One region of the Bacillus sp. ISL-77 genome, then DNA from elsewhere that is predicted to be linked to it. Evidence: riboswitches for the same ligand, from Rfam matches in the RefSeq annotation. Region 1 holds a riboswitch; each other region holds the start of a gene.
What was found. A riboswitch is a leader RNA that binds a small molecule or an ion and turns the genes downstream of it on or off. The one in region 1 is predicted to bind S-adenosylmethionine.
Positions count from the first base shown of each region.

Region 2: it holds a riboswitch for S-adenosylmethionine, as region 1 does, so the genes downstream of both, J7E77_RS15935 (O-acetylhomoserine aminocarboxypropyltransferase/cysteine synthase family protein) here and metK (methionine adenosyltransferase) in region 1, are expected to answer to the same signal.
Region 3: it holds a riboswitch for S-adenosylmethionine, as region 1 does, so the genes downstream of both, J7E77_RS14510 (sugar ABC transporter substrate-binding protein) here and metK (methionine adenosyltransferase) in region 1, are expected to answer to the same signal.

Region 1 is NZ_JAGGQY010000104.1:13,437-28,349, forward strand. Features, by position in the region: gene J7E77_RS30035 (MDR family MFS transporter) at 1-285, opposite strand, end outside; gene J7E77_RS30040 (glycogen biosynthesis protein GlgD) at 1,005-1,184, opposite strand; gene J7E77_RS30045 (YtzC family protein) at 1,181-1,450, opposite strand; gene mnmL (tRNA modification radical SAM protein MnmL/YtqA) at 1,667-2,623, shown strand; gene mnmM (tRNA 5-(aminomethyl)-2-thiouridylate-methyltransferase MnmM) at 2,629-3,201, shown strand; gene J7E77_RS30060 (tetraprenyl-beta-curcumene synthase family protein) at 3,223-4,305, opposite strand; gene J7E77_RS30065 (alpha/beta hydrolase) at 4,323-5,126, opposite strand; gene J7E77_RS30070 (gamma carbonic anhydrase) at 5,274-5,786, shown strand; gene asnB (asparagine synthase (glutamine-hydrolyzing)) at 6,023-7,927, opposite strand; gene metK (methionine adenosyltransferase) at 8,243-9,442, opposite strand; SAM riboswitch class I at 9,643-9,782, opposite strand; gene pckA (phosphoenolpyruvate carboxykinase (ATP)) at 10,030-11,616, shown strand; gene J7E77_RS30090 (DUF2584 domain-containing protein) at 11,660-11,902, opposite strand; gene J7E77_RS30095 (alpha/beta hydrolase family protein) at 11,940-12,734, opposite strand; gene J7E77_RS30100 (ABC transporter substrate-binding protein) at 12,909-13,874, shown strand; gene J7E77_RS30105 (ABC transporter ATP-binding protein) at 13,895-14,671, shown strand; gene J7E77_RS30110 (ABC transporter permease) at 14,652-14,913, shown strand, end outside.
Region 2 is NZ_JAGGQY010000037.1:202,502-205,806, reverse strand. Features, by position in the region: gene J7E77_RS15935 (O-acetylhomoserine aminocarboxypropyltransferase/cysteine synthase family protein) at 133-1,449, opposite strand; SAM riboswitch class I at 1,515-1,625, opposite strand; gene J7E77_RS15930 (SCP2 sterol-binding domain-containing protein) at 1,705-2,064, opposite strand; gene J7E77_RS15925 (nuclease-related domain-containing protein) at 2,303-3,208, shown strand.
Region 3 is NZ_JAGGQY010000036.1:152,384-155,688, reverse strand. Features, by position in the region: gene J7E77_RS14515 (sugar ABC transporter ATP-binding protein) at 1-209, opposite strand, end outside; gene J7E77_RS14510 (sugar ABC transporter substrate-binding protein) at 279-1,394, opposite strand; SAM riboswitch class I at 1,524-1,631, opposite strand; gene J7E77_RS14505 (MFS transporter) at 1,908-3,083, shown strand; gene yfkAB (radical SAM/CxCxxxxC motif protein YfkAB) at 3,137-3,305, opposite strand, start outside.

The DNA of each region.
Region 1 (14,913 bases):
ATATGCTAGCCAGCCATGCCAGAACGTTAAGCCCACAAGGGCTGCAAGCGTAATACTTATTCCTAAAATAATAGATTTGTAGCCGCCAATTTTATCGAATAGGCTGCCGCCATAAAGGTTTCCGATCACACTAGCGGCGGAATTTAACATTAAAACAATTCCAGCTACTGATAAGGACTTCCCTAAATGGTCGTGTATATAGATTGTATTTAAAGGCCATAAAAATGAAGAGCCTGTTACATTAACGATCATTCCAATTATTAAGAGCCATAAGGCACGTGGCATAAAAAAACGCCCCTTCACATTTCACTTTTCAATTTCCAAAGATTTATTCTATTCCTTTTTCAAGTGGGGTGCAATTCTTTTTCTTTTCCAGTATAGGCGGGCTATGATCTGTCGTATTAAAATAGGAAATTCGTGAAACTTTTAAATAATTCTGTGGATTCTAGAGGTGATTCCGCCAACTTTTCCAGTTATTCCGCCAAATCCCCGTTTATTCCGCCAAACCCTATAATTCTCCCGCAACAATCCTAGTACCATATACACAACAAAAACACTGTCTCAAAAAAAAACTGGTCACATTGACCAAGTCGATGTCAGCAAAACTTTTAAATTTGTACTGGAGAGATTTCCTATCTTTTTTTACATTTAAGCTATCTGAATAAAACTCAATAACAAATTTATATCGCTCTTTAGGTCCAATTTCTTCGCTTGTTGTCCAGGAAATGGTCTCTTTTTCATGGTCAATTATGTATTCGATTTCATATGCCTAATCCATACCTTATTTAAACCATGATATGAATGGTCAAACTGTGACGCACATCACAAATAAAACAACACTTGTTACCAAATTATGAACGAGGTTTTCCTTCTATTTTCAAGGTGCTTTTGTTGAAAAATTAGTATTTCAAGTGATTTTTAACACTTTTTAGTGATTTTCCAGTATATTATTCGCGAAAAAAAAGGAGCCCTCAATGAAAAAAATGAGGGTTCCTTCTTTATTTTTAGGAGGACTGGTCCTTTTCTTGGTGAAATTTGGATTTCACCGGCTGCCCGCCTGTTTTTTCATAGTTTTTCTTTGCTTGTTTTACAAGATCGAAATCTTGTCCGAGTTCCAGATCTTGATTATTAATTCCATTCCGTGTTTTCTGTTCAGGGTTTTGTTGCTTGGAACGCTTTTTCAAAGGTTTTCCCCCTCTAGAATCATTGTGTTCTGAAGCTGCTGAAGCTGGAGTCTCATTCTATGGAGTTGGTCCCTTTGCTGCGAATTAGCACTTTGGGCCATTTTTGCAATGTCCAGATAAGTATCTTCAAGCTGTTGCAGTGCCTTTGTGTAATCATCATCATTATAGTGCTCTTGAAGGCTGCTTTGTTTGTACTGTTCCTCGGCATAGCGAATTGCATCCTCAACCTGCTGCATTAAGTTGTCCATTGAGTCGCGAGTAGCCATCTTTAGAACCCCCTTCTGTAATAACTCAATCCCCGTTGAATCTCTAGAAGCAAAATGCTTCATTTCTTATTGTGTTCTCCATTCCTTTTCCTATAACATAAACAGTTGGATAAATTTTACCAACCATGTCCGTTAATAATTACATTTGGATAAGCTTGTCATATCATGATAAAATTGATGTTATGTCTTTTACTTTTTAAAAAGGAGGTTTTCTGATTGATTCAGACTAGACCTTTTCCATATGCTTCTGATGATAAACGTTACCATACATGGAATTACCACCTTCGTGGGCAATTTGGTCATAAGGTGTTTAAGGTTGCACTCGACGGGGGATTTGACTGCCCGAACCGTGACGGCACGGTGGCACACGGGGGCTGCACATTTTGTAGTGCGTCCGGATCAGGTGATTTTGCTGGAAATCGCGTGGAGACCTTGGAAACACAATTTAACGAAATAAAAGAAAAAATGCACACGAAATGGAAAGATGGCAAATATATGGCCTACTTTCAGGCATTTACAAATACCCATGCACCTGTAGATGTTCTCCGCGAAAAATACGAATCAGTTCTAAATCAGGAAGGCGTAGTGGGTTTATCAATCGCCACTCGTCCTGATTGTCTGCCCGATGATGTGGTCGAGTATTTAGCAGAATTAAACCAACGCACCTATTTATGGGTTGAATTAGGGCTTCAAACGGTTCATGAGCGGACTGCCTCACTTATTAATCGTGCCCATGACTTTCAGTGCTATAAAGACGGCGTTACTAAGCTAAGGAAACATGGCATTCGCATCTGCTCTCACATCATTAATGGCCTGCCGCTTGAATCATATGACATGATGATGGAAACAGCGCATGAAGTTGCCAAGTTAGACGTGCAAGGAATAAAGATTCATTTGCTTCATTTGTTAAAAGGAACGCCCATGGTCAAGCAATATGAAAAAGGAATGCTTGAGTTTCTATCCCAAGAAGACTATGTAAACTTAGTATGTGACCAATTAGAAATTTTACCACCAGAAATGATTGTTCACCGAATCACAGGAGACGGACCAATTGATTTAATGGTTGGACCCATGTGGAGTGTAAACAAGTGGGAAGTCTTAAATGCGATTGATGCTAAACTGAAAGAAAGGAACAGTTGGCAGGGTAAATTTTATCAGGGGAACTTAGTGTAGTAACAATGAACATAGATAAGATTCTTCCGTTTGCGAAAAGTCTACTCATTAAAGCGGTTAAACCTGGGGATGTCGTTATTGATGCGACAGTAGGAAATGGCTATGATACTGTTTTCTTAGCAGAGCTTGTTGGTGAATCAGGGCAAGTATTTGGATTTGATATTCAGAATGAAGCCATTGTTGCTAGCAAGGCACGTCTGAAACAGAAATGCATGTTAGAGCGAGTCACGATTTTTCAATCAGGTCATGAAAACCTATCCCAATTGATTCCCGACATCCATTATGGTAAGATTTCAGGTGCGATTTTTAACTTAGGTTATCTTCCAGGCAGTGATAAAGCAATTGTAACCCGTCCTGAAACAACGATTGCTGCCATTCAACAACTATTGGAGATCATGGCACCAGAAGGAATCATCGTGCTTGTTATTTATCATGGTCACAAAGGCGGTGCCGAGGAGCGGGATTCTCTGCTTGCCTTTTGCCAGCAAATGGACCAGAAAAAGGCACATGTGCTCCAATACCAATTTATTAATCAACAAAATCATCCAGCATTTATTATAGCGATTGAAAAAATATAGCAAACCAGGCTCGCGCCTGGTTTATTTTGTGATTAACCTTGTGACAAATGCCGGGACTGATTTTTGCACAGAACGGTAGGCAAGACCATTGAAATAAAAGAAATAACTAATCCAGCCGCCCGATTTAATAATGCCTTTTGCCAGTTTACGGACGTTTTTCTGTTTGCGGACCTTGGCATCTGATAAATAAATTCCTAACAGACCGCGATTAATCAGGCGATGGAAGTTCTTGTGCGGAAGGTATTCCGTGTGCCGGTCAGCTTCAACCACAAAATGCTTCAATCGCTGAAAAAGTTTTTCCTCACTTTGATAATAGGAACAAAAATTCAAGTCCCCTCCCGCGATGTCCTCCTCTTGATCAATAAAATAATCCAATAGAATATGTAAGCCCTGAATATATGGAAAGTACCCCTTCCTGATATTTTCTGCATCACGAAGCTGAAAATCATCACGAAGCGCATAGGATATGAGGCAAAAAATGCCTAAGGTAGAACCGGAACATGCCGAGAATTCATACCATTCCATTTCAGGCAGCTGGTATTGGTTGTTTTGAAACCATTTTTCAAGACGAGGGACTCTCTCCTCTTGAGTTACATGCTTGTGAATTTGTAAATCACAATAGTATTGGCAAAGCTCAAGCAAGTAATCTTTGATTCCATCATAATTATTTACTTCCCTAAGGACAGAACGACAGGTTTCCGATAAATCATACAAATAATTATCATCATCCTGATCCGTGCGGAGCCGGTAATAGTTTTTCTTGCCAGCCTGTAGAACAAATGCATCTGACATCGATTCATGGAGTGCTGCAAAATCCTCAGGATCAAGGGAAGTACTTCTGTCACAAAGATTATCTAGATAATCACTGATGGTTTGATAGGCAACGATAAATTTTATGGCTTTTTTATAGTCCTCTTTAGCAGTTAGTGCGAGGATGGCTCCACCTTCACAATGGAATGTTTTATGCTCAATGCTTGCGAGAGCTTGGGTTCTTAGCTCTGCATTCGGAATGTTTTCAGCACGGCTTTTCCAATAAGCCAATTCTTTGTGCACTGCTGGAAGTATTTTGCGATATACCCTAGACATAAGGGTGATTGGCATCATTGAAACCGACAACCTTTCTAAACAATATAACCTATTGCTTTTAATTGACTTAAAACAAAATCCTTTGCATACTCAAATACCTCTTCCCGCTCTGGTTCATTAAAGATTTCATGGTAACATTTCGGCCATTCCTTAAATCTTTTTTCAGATAATGGAACATGATTGAACCATTCTTTTACGGTGCCTTTATTTACAATTTTGTCATCTCCACCTTGCATGACAAGCATGGGAATATCCTGTATTTTTTCAAGGTCTTGAAATGCCTCTTTTATCGCCCCTACCAGTTCCCGATACCATCTGATCGATACCTTGGTAATATAGAGAGTATCATTTGAATCGGCTTCCCTTACTTCTTCGTTTCTTGTCGCCATTTGAACCGTCAATCCGGAATTCATCCGAAGTGAAGGGAAAACCACATTCAGACCATGCGATAGAATATCTAAAAATTTGGAAGGAGTATGAACTAACCCTAAACATGGGGAAGAAAGAATGACTCCAGCAACATTCAATCTTTCTTCCTGTAAGAGACGGATTGAGATCAAGCCGCCCATACTGTGACCAAGTAAAAAGACTGGTAAATCATAACGATAAGCAGCCTGTATCCAATCTTTCACCTCGAAAATATATTCATCAAAGGAATTAATATGGCCGCGGTTTGCTCTTGTTGTCATCCCTTGCCCCGGAAGATCTGCCATAATGATATGGAATCCAGCCGAACGCCACATTTCAATCAGCCAGCCATAACGGCGATGATGTTCCATAGCGCCATGGACGATCACGATTACAGCCTTCGCTTCTCCTTCTGCTTCCCACTTCCACATAGTTTTCCCCCCTGGAATTAGTTATTACCTATTGTTGGAAAAATTTCAAACTATCTTTAGTCCTTTTTTAATAAAAAAGAAAAATTTTTTGTGAATCACTTCATACTTCCGATAAAATAGAATCATCATGCAAAAGGAGCGAGAATAATGATTTATCCATTTAAAGGGAAGTATCCCCGCATAGCTGATACTGCTTATATTGCCGACTATGTGACGATTACCGGTGATGTTGAGATTGGCGATGAATCAAGTGTTTGGTTTAACACCGTTATCAGAGGGGACGTAGCCCCAACCATTATTGGTAAGAAAGTAAATATACAAGATAATTCTATCTTACACCAAAGCCCCAATAACCCGCTAATTTTAGAAGATGAAGTAACGATTGGTCATCAGGTTATTCTACACAGTTGTATCATTCGAAAAAAAGCGTTAATAGGAATGGGTTCCATCATTCTTGATAATGCTGAAATCGGCGAGGGTGCTTTTATTGGAGCCGGCAGTCTGGTTCCGCAAGGGAAAAAAATCCCCCCTAATACCTTAGCATTTGGCAGACCGGCAAAAGTTATTAGAGAATTAACACCAGAAGACATAAAAGATATGGTAAGAATCTCTACAGAATATGCAGAAAAGGGACAATATTATAAGTCGATCCAATCATAATTCTTAAAAAATAGGCTGTGTTAAAGGTCATTGTTGATTTTATTGCCAAGTTGGTTGGAGCGGAAGGTGCGAAGACTCCTGCGGGAGGACGGGGCAGGGGAGACCCCGCAGGCGCTTAGCGCCGAGGAGGCTCCCCGAACCGCCCGCGGAAAGCGAAGCACCTGGAGCGGAAATCAACTTGGCAATTGTAATAGAGAAAAAGCAAAAGCACCCAAGAAATTTGGGTGCTTTTACGATTAATTTTTCGATGTTTGCAGGGCCTTTTCTAGTGCGTAATCACGTTGAAAGGAATAGACATCTTCAACATATACTTGATGCCATACCATGAACATCAGCACAGTCCAAATCTTCCTGCTGTTATCGGCTTTACCTTGGCAATGGTCTTCAAGCAATTGAAGCACATATGATTTATTGATCAAATGATCCGTGTTGCTTTCGCGGATGATCTTCTTCGCCCATTCGTTCATTTCATCCTTTAACCAATGACGGATTGGTACAGGGAACCCCAGTTTCTTCCGATCAAGTACATGGGCAGGTACAACACCTTCGGCTGCTTTACGTAAGATATACTTCGTCGTTCCATGCACTGTTTTCAGGCTGGTCGGAATTTTTGATGCCACTTCGAAGACCGCTTTATCAAGGAATGGCACACGAAGTTCTAAGGAATGAGCCATCGTCATTTTATCGGCCTTCAGCAAAATATCGCCGCGCATCCATGTATGGATATCAATATACTGCATCCGGTCCACAGGATCATAACCACGCGATTCAGCGTAAAGCGGCTTCGTTATATCAGTGTAATCTAATCCCTCACGATAGACATTTAGTAGTTCGCGCTTTTCTTCTTCGGTAAACATTTTCGCATTACCAATGTAACGTTCTTCCATTGGAGTAACACCGCGTTCGATAAAGCTTTTTCCTCTCATTCCCTCAGGCATCATACCCGCGATCCCTTTTAAAAGCACTTTTCCTGCTTTCGGAATTTTATTAAACACCTCTAATGATTGCGGCTCGTGATAAATATTGTAGCCGCCAAATAATTCATCCGCACCTTCACCTGAAAGAACAACGGTTACGTGTTTTCTCGCTTCACGGGCAACAAAATAAAGCGGGACACAAGCAGGGTCTGCCAGCGGATCATCCATATGCCACATGATTTTTGGAATTTCATTCATATATTCCTGCGGTGAAATCACATAGCTGATATTTTCGACACCAAGCTTTTCAGCTGTCTCTTTTGCGACATCAATTTCACTGAATCCATTATGCTCAAAACCTACCGAAAAGGTTTTAATCGCAGGGTGATATTCTTTTGCAATCGATGCAATAATCGAAGAATCAATCCCGCCAGAAAGGAATGAGCCTACTGGAACATCACTGCGCATGTGCATTTTTACAGAATCGAACAGGACATCTTTAATTTCCTTGATAAAATCAGGTTCTGATTTGTGAACTGGTTTAAAGTGTGCTTTCCAATATCTTTTGATTTCCATTGGTGAGCCAATCTTTTTGGTAAAAAAATGACCTGGCTCTAATTTCTTAATACCATCAGACATGGTGGTTGGTTCAGGAACAAATTGGTAGGTCAAATAATGCTGCAAGGAATCATAGTTAAGAACATCATTTTCGAGCCCCAATAGAATACTCTTTTTCTCAGAGGCAAAAAATGTTCTTTCACCATCTTCAAAATAAAAAAACGGTTTAATCCCGAACGGATCACGCGCCCCATAAAGAGTTTGTTCTTGTTTATCCCAGATGACAAAGGAGAACATTCCACGTAGTTTTTCGACGGCTTTTTCCTTCAAATGGCTGTAGAGTGCAATAATAACTTCGGTATCGGAGCTAGTTGAAAAGGTTAATCCTTCGCTCAATAGTTCCTCGCGCAGTTCTACATAGTTATAAACTTCACCATTAAAGATAATCCAGTAGCGTTCATTTTCATACGTAAGCGGTTGATGACCACTCTCAATATCAATGATACTTAAACGGCGGAACCCAAATTGGATATGATCATCATAATAAAAACCATCATCATCCGGCCCGCGATGAGTTATAATATCGTTCATATTTTTAAATTGTTGTTTTTGCTCATCACTATAGTTTTGTGTTTTGTCGTGTACACAACCGATAAAACCACACATTATGTACTTCACCTCATTCTAAATATCCTTTAAAAGGACGTATTGCTCCAAAGCGCAAACGCCTTGCGCTGGAGCTAGACAGAAAAACATACTCTCTAATACTACCACTTTTTTTATAAAATTTGCACTGTGAACAATAGGCAAATTTAATATCATCATTTTTCACTTCTTTAGACCTGCTTAAACACTTCATTTTTTCAATTATTTGTTACTGTACAGGTAAATAGACGTACGAATAAAAACAGGAGTTACATGTAGTATGTAACTCCCTTTGTATTGTCTAGCTCCAGCGCCAAGGCGCTTCTGCTTTTCTATTTATAGATTTGCTTGTTGGCGTAATGTTTCTACTTTATCTGTGCGCTCCCAAGGAAGATCCACATCTGTACGGCCAAAGTGACCATAAGCTGCTGTTTGTTGATAAATTGGGCGACGAAGATCCAACATATTAATGATACCTGCAGGGCGAAGGTCGAAGTTTTCACTTACTAGGTCAACTAACACGTCTTCGCTCAATTTACCTGTACCAAACGTATCAACTGCAATCGAAACGGGTCTAGCAACTCCAATTGCATAGGCAAGTTGAACTTCTACCTTATCAGCAAGGCCAGCAGCAACGATATTTTTGGCAACATAACGTGCTGCGTAGGCAGCTGAACGGTCCACTTTTGTAGGATCCTTACCAGAGAAGGCACCACCGCCATGGCGAGCATATCCACCATACGTATCAACGATGATTTTACGACCTGTTAAGCCAGCATCCCCTTGTGGTCCGCCAATAACGAAACGGCCGGTTGGATTAATAAAGTATTTTGTCTTTTCATCGATTAATTCTTTTGGAACTACCGGATTAATAACATATTCCTTCAAGTTACGTTGAATTTGCTCTAACTCAACTTCAGGATTGTGTTGAGTGGAAATAACAATCGTATCAATGCGTACTGGTTTATCGTTCTCATCATATTCAACCGTTACTTGTGTTTTTCCGTCTGGACGTAAGTAATCAAGAACCTTATCTTTACGTACTTCTGTTAAACGGCGAGCAAGTTTGTGCGCTAGTGAAATGGGAAGAGGCATAAGCTCTTTTGTTTCATTACAAGCAAAACCAAACATTAAACCTTGGTCCCCTGCACCTATTGCTTCGATTTGTTCATCAGACATTTGACCTTCACGCGCTTCCAAAGCTTGGTCAACACCCATCGCGATATCTGGAGACTGTTCATCAATAGATGTTAAAACAGCACAGGTTTCTGAGTCAAAACCGAATTTCGCGCGATTGTAGCCGATGTTTTTAATCGTTTCACGAACAATTTTTGGAATATCCACGTAGGTAGATGTGGTGATTTCTCCTGCTACTAGCACTAGTCCTGTTGTTACTGAAGTTTCAGCCGCAACCCGGGCATTAGCATCCCTTGCTAAAATAGCATCTAAAATGGAATCAGAAATTTGGTCACAGATCTTATCAGGATGACCCTCAGTAACTGATTCAGAAGTGAACAAACGACGTTTTGTTGACATCTGAATTCCTCCTATAATATGAGATAATCGAGGTTTTAGGAAGGTTACAGGAATACTTCCTTAAACATCGAGAATTTGATACGGTACTCATTCCCTTAGTATGTAATAAACAAAGGATTTTTATTAGAGACTCTTTTCATAAAGGACTTATACAAAACAAAAAACCTTACCAGAGAGGAAAGGTTGTTCCGGGCCTTTCGCTCTTATCGTTCAAGGTCAAAGCCTTGCGTCAGATTAGCACCTTCGCATCCTGAAAAGGACCTTTTAAGTGGTCAATCTTTTCATACTGCAGGTTGCTGGGTTTCATTGGGCCTGTCCCTCCACCAGCTCAGGATAAGAGAGTATCCGTTCAAATTAGAATAATATCACACTGCCCAACAATGTCAATGAATTTTTTAAGAAATGTTTTTCAACAAAATGGGAAATATACGAAATATGTTAGTATCTTTTATAAATTTTTTTTATATCTTCAATTAAAGTTTTATAATATATAAATCCAGTTAAATAGGATACATCAATTCAGCTAATGTGTTATACTTTTTATATTATTAACAACCTAAAAACGAAATAAAGGAAGGTCTCATTAAATGAATTCTGTTGATACTCCTAATGAATTAAATCAATTGTTAAATGAAAGTCATGTTCATGTGCAATTATCTGTTCCTCAATTAGTTGAGAAAGTCTTAACCCGTCATGAAGGAGCATTAACTTCTACGGGAGCAATTAGTGTCGCTACTGGAAAGTATACTGGCCGGTCTCCACAGGATAAATTCATTGTTTTAGAAGATTCAACTAAAGACAAAATTGAATGGGGAACTACCAATCAACCAATTTCAGAGCCGGTTTTTACAAAGCTTTATCAAAAGGTCATTAATTATTTACAACAGAAAAATGAGATTTTTGTTTTTAAAGGATTTGCGGGTGCTGATAAAAAATCACGTTTATCCATCCAAGTGGTAAATGAATTAGCTTGGCAAAATTTATTTGTACACCAGTTATTTATTCGCCCGTCGGATGATGAACTACTTGCCCATGATGCTGGATTTACCGTTATTTCTGCACCTAATTTCAAGGCAGATCCGGCTATCGATGGTACCAACTCGGAAGCTTTTATTATGATTTCTTTTGAAAAAAGAATTGTTTTAATAGGTGGTACAGAATACGCAGGGGAAATGAAAAAGTCGATTTTTTCTGTAATGAATTATTTACTGCCTGAAAACAATATTTTTTCGATGCACTGTTCTGCCAATGTTGGGATTGAAGGCGATGTAGCTTTATTCTTTGGCTTGTCTGGAACTGGCAAAACAACCTTATCAGCGGATTCCAATCGTCGATTAATTGGTGATGATGAGCACGGTTGGTCCTCCAATGGTGTCTTTAATATCGAGGGGGGCTGCTACGCAAAATGTATCAATCTTTCTCGTGAAAAGGAGCCGCAAATCTTTGATGCCATCCGCTTTGGAACTGTCCTAGAAAATGTAACATTGAATCAGGAATCAAGAATCTCTGATTATGATGATGGAACGTTGACCGAAAATACACGTGCCGCTTATCCGATTGACGCAATTGATAATATTGTTCAACCAAGTATCGCTGGCCATCCAAATACGATTGTCTTTTTAACCGCTGATGCATTCGGTGTCTTGCCTCCAATTTCAAAATTAACAAAGGAACAAGCAATGTATCACTTTTTAAGTGGCTACACCTCAAAACTAGCCGGAACAGAGCGTGGAATAACGTCACCACAAGCTACCTTCTCCACTTGCTTTGGTGCTCCATTCCTGCCGCTGCCTGCGACTCGTTACGCAGAAATGCTCGGTGAAAAAATACTTGAGCACAATGCCAATGTTTTTCTTGTCAATACTGGCTGGACCGGCGGCGAATATGGGGTCGGTAATCGAATGAAACTTTCCTACACGCGCGCTATGGTTGAAGCCGCTCTTGAGGGAGAATTAAACCATGTGGAGACTGTCAAGGACGCGATCTTTGGATTAAATATCCCGCTCCATATTGCAGGTGTACCAGACGAAGTCCTACAGCCGATTAAAACTTGGTCGGATTCGCAGGCATATGAAAAGAAAGCAAAGGAATTAGCCGCAAAGTTCCGCGAAAACTTTAAAAAGTTCACTAATGTTTCACGTGATATTGAAGAAAAAGGCGGACCAATAGCATAATATCGAAAGCCCATATCGATTCGATATGGGCTTTCTAATCTCATTAGTTAGTCGAATTTAATGATATTAATTGATAGGTTATGGTCGTGCTGTTATTTTGCAACTCGACTTTTTTTATCAATGCGGTACCACTTGAATCACTATCGATTGTTTTTCTTACATCAATCGGAATCTCAATTGGATAAAGTCTGTACCCTTCTTTTTCTAGCAAAAAGACGTTTTCCTCCACTCGTTTTTCTCTACCTTTAGTTACAATCATCGTATTTAACTCAAGAGGCATACCCACAAACATCCGCTCCTCTACTTGTAATACCTATATATTATCATCTTTTACGGTGACTTTTCATCCACTTCGTTAAATCATTCACGACTTTTCTATTTAATGCTGGTGGGAAGTAATGTGTAAATTCGTTAAAATACCATGCTTCGACTGGTTTTTCTACTAACCTCAGCCTTCTTTCAAGACGATACGCGTGCTCCACCGAAACATTTCCGTCTTTAGCACCATGGATAATCAGGACAGGGGCTTTGATCTTTTCTATTTGATAAAGAGGGGTCCTGTCTTGATACCGTTCCGGAAATTTCTGAGGGGTTCCGCCAATGACCCTCTTCATCATTCTCCGTAAATCTTTACGTTCCAAATAGGTGAGGGACATATCACTGACCCCGCCCCAGCTGACAACAGACGCGGTCTCAGGGAATTCAATTCCTGTCAAAAGCGCCATTACACCACCCCGCGAGAACCCAAATATATGTATTTCACGTACTCTGGGCATAGATTTTAACAGCAAAAAGGCGGAAAAGGCGTCTTCCCTGTCGTCCCCGGCAAAATCCTCATTGCCTTCCCCACCTTGATTTCCACGATAATAAGGCGCAAAAACAACAAAACCCTCAGCTGCGAACTGGGCAATCCTTGCTGGTCGAACTTTACCAACATTTTTAATGCCGCCGCGTAAATAAAGGAATCCATCATACTCACCTTCCCCAATCGGTTGCGCAAGCATGCCTTTCACTCGTAATCCATTGGAAAGGTAAGTGATTACTTTTAATTCAATATTGGGATTTGGAGAAGGAAAGCGCGTGATATCAACAATCTTTCCATCATTGTATTGGCTCATCAGCAAAACTTCCCTTTTTTATAAAATTTATTCTCTCTAGGCATTCACACATTTTTCTCCTCTTCATACGATATCTTAGGCAATTAGCCCAGATTTTTTATGATAAATAAGGAGGCTCGCTTCATGAAAAAATCGTTAAAGTTCAGTTTCTCCTTTCTGCTCATCACTATACTTATGTTTTCACTTGTCGCTTGTAATAGCTCCACAAAAAATGAAACAAAGAAACTTGAGAAAGTTCGAATCGCTGAAGTTACCCGGTCCATTTTCTATGCCCCGCAGTATGTTGCCCTAGCCAAAGGATTTTTCAAAGCTGAAGGTTTAGACGTCACGCTAACAACAACACCCGGCGGCGACAAAACCATGACCACTCTGATTTCTGGGGGGGCCGACGTTGCCCTAGTTGGTTCAGAAACATCGATTTACGTTTATGCCCAAGGAGCAAACGACCCCGTCATCAATTTTGCACAATTAACCCAGACCGATGGTACTTTCCTCGTTGCTAGAGAAAAGATTGATAATTTTTCATGGGACCTCTTAAAAGGAAAAACCTTCTTAGGGCAACGTAAAGGCGGCATGCCACAGATGGTCGGTGAATTTGTTTTAAAAAAGCATGGAATTGATCCTCAAAAGGATTTGAACTTAATCCAGAACATTGATTTCGCCAATATTGCCAACGCCTTTGCTTCTGGAACGGGCGAATTTGTGCAATTATTTGAGCCAACGGCAAGTATTTTTGAAAAAGAAGGAAAAGGTCATATCGTTGCTTCCTTCGGTAAAGAGTCTGGCCACGTACCATATACTACGTTTATGTCCAAGGAAAGCTATATGAAAGAAAATAAGGGAACGATTGAAAAGTTCACACGAGCAATTTACAAAGCTCAACAATGGGTAGAGTCGCACAATGCTGAGGAAATTGCAAAAGCGGTGGAACCGTTTTTTCCAGATACAGATTTAGAAATTATGACCACTGTTGTTGAGCGTTATAAAAACCAAGGATCTTTTGCAACAGATCCTATCCTTGACCAAGAGGAGTGGAACAATCTACAAAACATCATGAACGAAGCAGGAGTACTGCCAAAAGAAGTAGATCATCAAACACTTGTAAATACAGAGATCGCTGACAAGATAATAAAAGAATAAAGGAAAGGGAGGCCGTTCTTATGAGCTTTTTGACCGTTCAAAATATTCATCACACCTATTTTACTAAAGCCTCTGCCACCACGGCCCTCTCCGATATTTCATTAACAGTGGAGGAGGGCGAGTTTGTCTCCCTCCTCGGCCCCAGCGGTTGTGGTAAGACGACTCTGCTTTCCATTATTTCTAGTTTGCTTAAACCAACGCAAGGTACTGTCTTGTTAGAAAAAAAGCCGGTAACTACCGCAAAAAACCAAATCGGTTATATGCTCCAACAAGATTATTTGTTCCCTTGGAAAACGATTGAAGAGAATATCCTGATCGGTTTGAAGTTATCAAAGCAGTTGAACCAAAAAACAAGATTGGCTGCCCTTGACCTGTTAAGCCAAATCGGATTAAACGGGGTGGAAAAACAGCTTCCTAGGCAGTTATCAGGGGGTATGAGGCAGCGGGTGGCTCTCGTCCGGACGCTTGCCACAGAACCAAAACTGCTTATGCTTGATGAGCCTTTTTCCGCTCTCGATTATCAAACTAAGCTTAAATTGGAGGATTTAGTATCACAAACATTAGATAAATTTGGAAAAACAGCTATTCTCGTTACTCACGATATTGGTGAGGCTATTGCCATGAGCGATCGCGTTTTTCTGCTTTCACCAAGTCCTGGGAGAATCTATAAAACATTTACGATGCCGGAGGAACTAAGAAATATATCCCCATTTGAAGCAAGAAATCATGAGGCATATTCAAGTATCTTTCAAACCATATGGAGGGAGTTGGAGTCTCTTGAGCGAGAAAAAGAATAAGCTGGAACTCCTCCATAAAAACTATATTCAATCACTGCAGGTTGAAAAAAGATGGGTCGGATTTTATCAGGCGATCATTTTTATCGTCTTTTTCTCTAGTTGGGAATTGTTTAGTCAAAAACAATGGATTGACCCGCTTCTTTTCAGTTCTCCCTCAAAGATATGGAATTTACTCCTGGAAAAAATTCAGGATGGAACTTTAGTTAGCAATATTGGCGTAACCTTAACGGAAACCGTCCTAG
Region 2 (3,305 bases), on a different contig from region 1:
ATCAAGTATCCTATATTAAATTAAAACGTTAATTTGTTTAAGTAATTATATTACGAAAGTTATCGTATCATGGATAAAAAGGGGTGTCAATGAAAATAACTTCATACTCGGAAAAATAAGTTTTGGTAACTTTTATGCATTTATCTTTAATGAGATTACACCAGTAGCAGCCAAAATAGCTGATTCGAGATCTTCGATTAAATCCTCAACATTCTCGATACCGATTGAAAGGCGAATCAAATCCTCTGTTACACCTGCAGCATTCAGGCCATCAGCATCTAATTGCTGATGGGTGGTGCTTGCTGGGTGAATAATTAAACTTTTTGCATCGCCAACGTTTGCAACATGCGCCCATAGAGTACTCGAATCGATTAATTTGGCTCCTGCTTCTTTACCGCCTTTAATCCCGAAAACAACCATGGAACCTGCACCTTTTGGCAAGTACTTTTTGGCTAATTCATAATCTGGGTGGGATGGGTGTCCTGGATAAGATACCCATTCCACAGCAGGGTGATTGGTTAGATATTCCACCACTTCTTTTGTATTAGCCACATGCTCCTTCATTCGAACATGCAGTGTTTCAAGACCAAGGATAAACTGGAAGGAATTTTGCGGACTTAACGCCGGTCCTAAGTCACGCAGCAATTGGACACGTGCTTTGATAATATAAGCGACAGCACCTAGGGCTTCGGCATAAACCAGGTCATGGTAGCTGGCATCTGGGGTTGTAAAACCAGGGAATCGCGGCGAATTCCAATCGAACTTCCCACCATCGACAATAACTCCACCTGTAGTTGTTCCATTTCCTAAGAGCCATTTGGTGGCTGAATGAATCACAATATCGGCACCATATTCAATTGGCCGGCACAGATATGGAGTGGCAAAGGTGTTATCAATAATTAATGGAACACCTGCTGCATGGGCAATATCGGCGACTTTTTCAATATCAAGTACACGAAGGCTTGGGTTACCAATCGTTTCAGCAAAAACAGCCTTTGTTTTGTCGGTAATAGCCGCACGGAAGTTTTCCGGATTTTCAGGGTCAACAAATTTCACTTTAATCCCGTATTTTGGAAGCGTCACTGCAAAAAGATTATATGTTCCGCCATAGAGATTTGATGCCGATACGATTTCATCGCCAGCTTCAGCAATATTTAAAATGGCGAGGGTAATCGCTGCCATACCGCTAGCAACTGCTAGGGCACCAACGCCGCCTTCCAATAATGCTAATCTTTCTTCAAAAACGGTAGTAGTAGGGTTGTGAATGCGTGTGTATATGTACCCAGGTTCCGCTAAGCTAAATAGGTTTGCCGCATGCTCTGTATTCTTAAATTGATAGGCGTTGTTTTGATAAATCGGAACGGCACGAGCCCCCGTTACCGGATCCGGAGACAATCCACCATGAACACTCAATGTTTCAAAACGATACTTTTTTTGATTTTCACCCATACTACTTCCTCCTTTTTTGCAATTCAACAAACAAAACCCCCGCTTCAAAGAAGAGGGGGTCTCTCTCCTCATCTCTCAGAGCATCGCTGCTCTGCTGGATTTAGCACCGTGTGATTGTGTTATAAACCGGTTGCTGGGCTTCAAAGGGCCAGTCCCTCCGCCACTCTCGATAAGAATGTTTATTGAATTGTCTTTATTATTTGATTATTTACCTAAAATTTTACAGTAAGTTTAATTCCGAGTCAATAGCTCTGATTAGAAATTTGTTATTTTTGGAAAATTTTCCTGTGCCTTTGTCAAATAGAAGACAGATTCTAGTAATAATGTGGTACGAATTGGAGCGGAAATACGTAATTGGCCGTTTCGTTCAAGGACTCTTAACCGTTCCTTTCCTTCTAGCAGCTCCTTTATTGCGTTCAGGTCACCACGGATTTCGGATATCGTTTGAGATTCTTCGCTATCATGAAGTATGAAAATTTCTCCATTCTTTATGATAATCTGAATGGTTTTTTGTTCACAAACCAAATTCACTCGTAAATCGATATGTTCTAGTAACGGCAGAACATGCCTTTGCTGTTTGATTGCTAATTGAAAGGTTTTCAGCATCTCTATCATAATCCACCACTCCGGTCTGCTCTCTTATATTAAATATACAGGAACGGGGCGTGAATTCCTCTTTAAAGTGGTCGACAATTATCAACCTTTTGGAGGGGATTTACGGAGATTTCCTGAGAAATATGTCGGATGGAGAGAATTTTTTGAAAAGTGTTGAAAATTATTCAAACATTACTGCTGATTAAAGGGCAGCATTTTGTAAAATGAAGTTAGATTCGAAATCGAAAGGATGTGGATTATGAGTTTTAAAGACCGTATTGAATCAGATGAAATTAAAATTTTAAGATTTCTAAACTCGCGAATGAAATTAGCTGAAAAGGATAAAATTCGCTTTCGTAACCTTGTGAAAGGATTTGAAGGTGAAGTTATGTTTGACTCATTGACAGAGAAGCTTCAGTGTCCAAGTTATATTCTAAACGACCTGTTACTGGAAACTAATAATGGTAAATTCCAACTTGATACAGTGATGATTATTCAAGACCCACTCTATCTTTTTGAAGTAAAAAATTATGAAGGTGATTTTTACTTTGAAGGTGACCGATTCTATGCTCTACCCAAAAAGGAATACAAAAATCCCCTGCACCAACTACAACGAAGTGAATCCCTACTCCGCCAGCTGTTAGAAAGCCTTGGGTATCGAATCCCTATTGAGGCTTATGTAGTTTTTATCAACCCCCATTTTACCTGTTATAAAGCCCCACTTAATGAACCCATTATCTATCCAAATCAGCTCCCTCGCTTTATGCACAATTTAAATAGGAGACCGTCAACATTAAATGGTATGCACAAAAGGCTAGCTGACCAACTGGTTTCGATGCATCAAATTGAATTACCTTATGATAGGTTACCTCCATATGACTACGGCAAATTAAAAAAAGGTAACATTTGTCGGGTCTGCCTCTCATTGAAGACTACTGTTGTAAATAATAAACTTGTGTGTGAGGATTGCGGTTGTCACGAAGTGATTGATCATGCCGTTTTACGTGTTGTGGAGGAAATTAAGCTGCTTTTTCCTGATATAAAAATTACAACAAATCTAGTTCATGAATGGTGTAGCGTGATTGACTGTAAAAAAAGAATAACAAGGATACTGAGGAGTAACCTTACTTCTGTAGGGGTTGGGCAATGGACTTATTATCAGTGATTTTGTAAGTATATAGAAATTTCCATGGTTTCTCGTCGGGTTTCCGGAAGAGAGACCCTATTGCGGGCACTTCCCTTGGCTTTTCCACAGGATTTTT
Region 3 (3,305 bases), on a different contig from region 1:
ATCTTCAGTTTTTTCCCATCTAACCTTATTTCACCGGTATAGTGGTCATAAGCACCCGCGAGAACCTTCATTAACGTTGATTTCCCTGCCCCATTTGCCCCAATCAAAGCTTGGATTTCTCCCGTTTCCATCGAAAAGTCGACCTGATTCAATGCCTTCACACCAGGAAACTCTATTGAGATGTTTTTCATCTCCAAAGTTGATCTCATCAAAATCATCCCCCGTAAGCAAACACTCTCTTCATCTATTGAAAAAGAGAGTGTCTAGTTATATGCTGACTATTCTTTATAATGCTTCTTTAACGTCTTTATCCACTCTTCCTCAAATGCAGTCGATTGACCCCAGCCTGGGATAATTTTTGCCAGATTAACCATGTTTACAGGCTCTTTTGCTTTGAGAAGATTTTCTTGTGAAACAAGTGAAGCATCTAAATCAAAGGTCTGTGGTGTTTCTTCACCTGCAAGCTTTTTCGCGAGTATTCTCATATCAACAGCGCCGATAAGTTTCGGATCGACAGCTGCTGTGTATTTCCAAGCGCTGCCTTTTCTTTGAATTTCTTGCAGATCCGCATTGGAAACATCGATTCCATAAATCTTCACTTCTTCACGTCCCGCTTCTTTCAAAGCTCGTGCTGCACCGATTGCAAATGCATCCCAAGTAGCAAATATGGCATCCAGTTTGCCTTTTGGATATTTATTTAACATGGCTGCAACTGCGTTTTGTGTTTGTACACTTGTATCTGCCGCAGCCACACCAAAGCGTTCCACTTCTTTAATTTCAGGATTTTTTGAAAGGACTTCTTGATAAACCTTATTACGTCTAACCATTGCAGGGAAACCGTCGACCCATAGGTAGGCAATATTTGCTTTACCCTTTGTATTCTTTACGAGTTGATCAAGGGCTAAAGTTGCTAAGGCTTCATCATCCTGTGAAGTAAGCGTTACTCCATCAAGCTTCGCAATATTTGGATTGGAGTCAAATGTAACTACACTTTTTCCTTTTTCAACTATCTTTTTTACATCATTAACAGTCGCATCATCGTCACCATGAGAAATGATAAATCCATCATAATCCTGGTCTAATGCCTGATTAATAGCATCATGGAACTTAGCTGTGTCACCATTTGCGGTAAACACGTCCACTTGAAAACCTAGGGCTTCTCCCTCTTCTTTTGCACCTGCTAAGAATTGGGCAGTATGATCATCACCGCCAATTTTACGGATAACCTTGATTTTTAACGGATCACCACTTGTAAACTTTTCAGATACACCTTCAAGTGAAACCTTTTTATGAGCGCTTTCTTGTTTTTTTTCTCCCTCAGAAGCACAGCCTGTGAGTAAGAGTGTTGCTGCTAATGCTGATACGAGTGTACATTTAAAGATATTTCTTTTCATGATTAAAGCTCCCCCTTTTAGATTCTTATCAATACTCCATTACTCCGATTGGAAAGGTTTGTTTTTATATAAAAATAAAAAACCCCTCCAGAAAAGAGAGGTTTCATCACAAATTAAGGGACTACTCCTCTCTTATCTTTCAAAACAATAAATTGTTTTGCAGGATTTAGCACCAATTCCAAACGGAACGGTTGCTGGGCGTCATCGGGCCAGTCCCTCTGCCACTCTTGATAAGAGAACGTATTATTCATTTAAAGTAATAAATTAGATTTTAGTCTCCTATTAACAAGTTGTCAATAGTGTTTTGAATATTTCTAATATAGTTATTATTCCCAATCTGTCAAGCCCTTTGAATATAAGTAATTGTATTTCCCAATTTTATATAAAGGGGATATCTCTTTAAAATTGTCAGAAATTTCGGTATGATAATATTTAGAGAACCGAAATACACTCTAGAAAGAAGTGTTATTTATAGTGATTCAACAGGAACGAGCAAAACGTAATTTAATCATCATGTGGTTTGCGAATTTCTTTGTCGCCGGAAGTATGACGATGGTTATGCCGTTCATCTCGTTGTACATTGAGACATTTGGAGATTTCTCGGAAAAATATGTCCAACATTGGTCAGGGTTCACGTTTGGGATTACGTTTGTTTCTGCCTTCCTCTTTTCCCCGATTTGGGGTAAAATTGGCGACCGCTATGGAAGAAAAAAAATCCTCATCATTTCCGGATTAGGGATGGGCATATCCATTTTTCTCATGAGCTTTGTCCATTCCGTTTGGCAGTTATTACTCCTCAGGTTTTTTATGGGATTCTTTTCAGGTTTTATCCCGATGTCACAAGCCTTTATCTCTACGCAAACGCCAAAGGAGATTGCGGGACGCGTACTTGGAACATTGCAAACAGGCAGTATTACAGGTTCTTTATTAGGACCTATGTTAGGTGGAATACTTGCAGATTCGCTTGGCTACTCCACTACCTTTAAGTGGACATCGATTTCCATTTTCATCTCTGCTCTTCTCGTCATCACCACAAAGGAATTTATGATTGAAGCGATAAAAGGAACTAAAGCCCACTATTCAAGCCGAGAAGTGGCTAAACATATTATCCGCAATCCGGTACTATTAACTGTTTTACTCATCTCTGCCCTTGTCCAGATCGCCCATTTCAGCATCCAGCCAATTTTGTCTCTATTCGTTAGCGACTTGCATGGACCAACCAATGTTGCCTTTTATTCCGGGATTGCCTTTTCTGCAGCTGGACTTGGAAATTTACTGATGTCACGAAATTGGGGGAAAATTGCTGATAAGTACGGCTATTTTAAAATTCTTATTATTCTTCTTTTCTTAGCAGGAATTGTCTACCTGCCAGGTGCAGCTGTTTCGAACTTTTGGCAGCTGGTTATCATCCGTATTGCTCTGGGTGTCACGATTGGCGGGATAATTCCTGTTCGGGTGGCATACATTCGTCAGGAAGCACCGATTACAATGCAAGGCGAAGTTCTTGGCTACAATACGAGTTTAAGGTTTCTTGGAAATATTATCGGTCCAATGTTGGGCGGATTTATATCTGGTTACTTTGGATTCTCTGCTGTGTTTATCTGCACCAGTGCGTTATTGATACTAAGTGGGATCATATTGTATGTTTCCATGCAACGCCATCCAAAACTGGTGAAACATACGGTTTAAAATCCTAACGATCTGCAAAGCAAAAGGCCCTTCTGTTGGACCTTTTGTTTTGTTTATATTTTTATTTGATTATGTTGTTTGATGAAGTCTAAATCTTGATAATAGCTATTTTTCACTAAAATATTTGGACCAAGACATTTGACCTCAGGGCAATGACAACTTAATTCCTTTGCAATGGATGAATTCTGCCAGGTTTCATAAGCATTTAAAAGATTTGTAGTT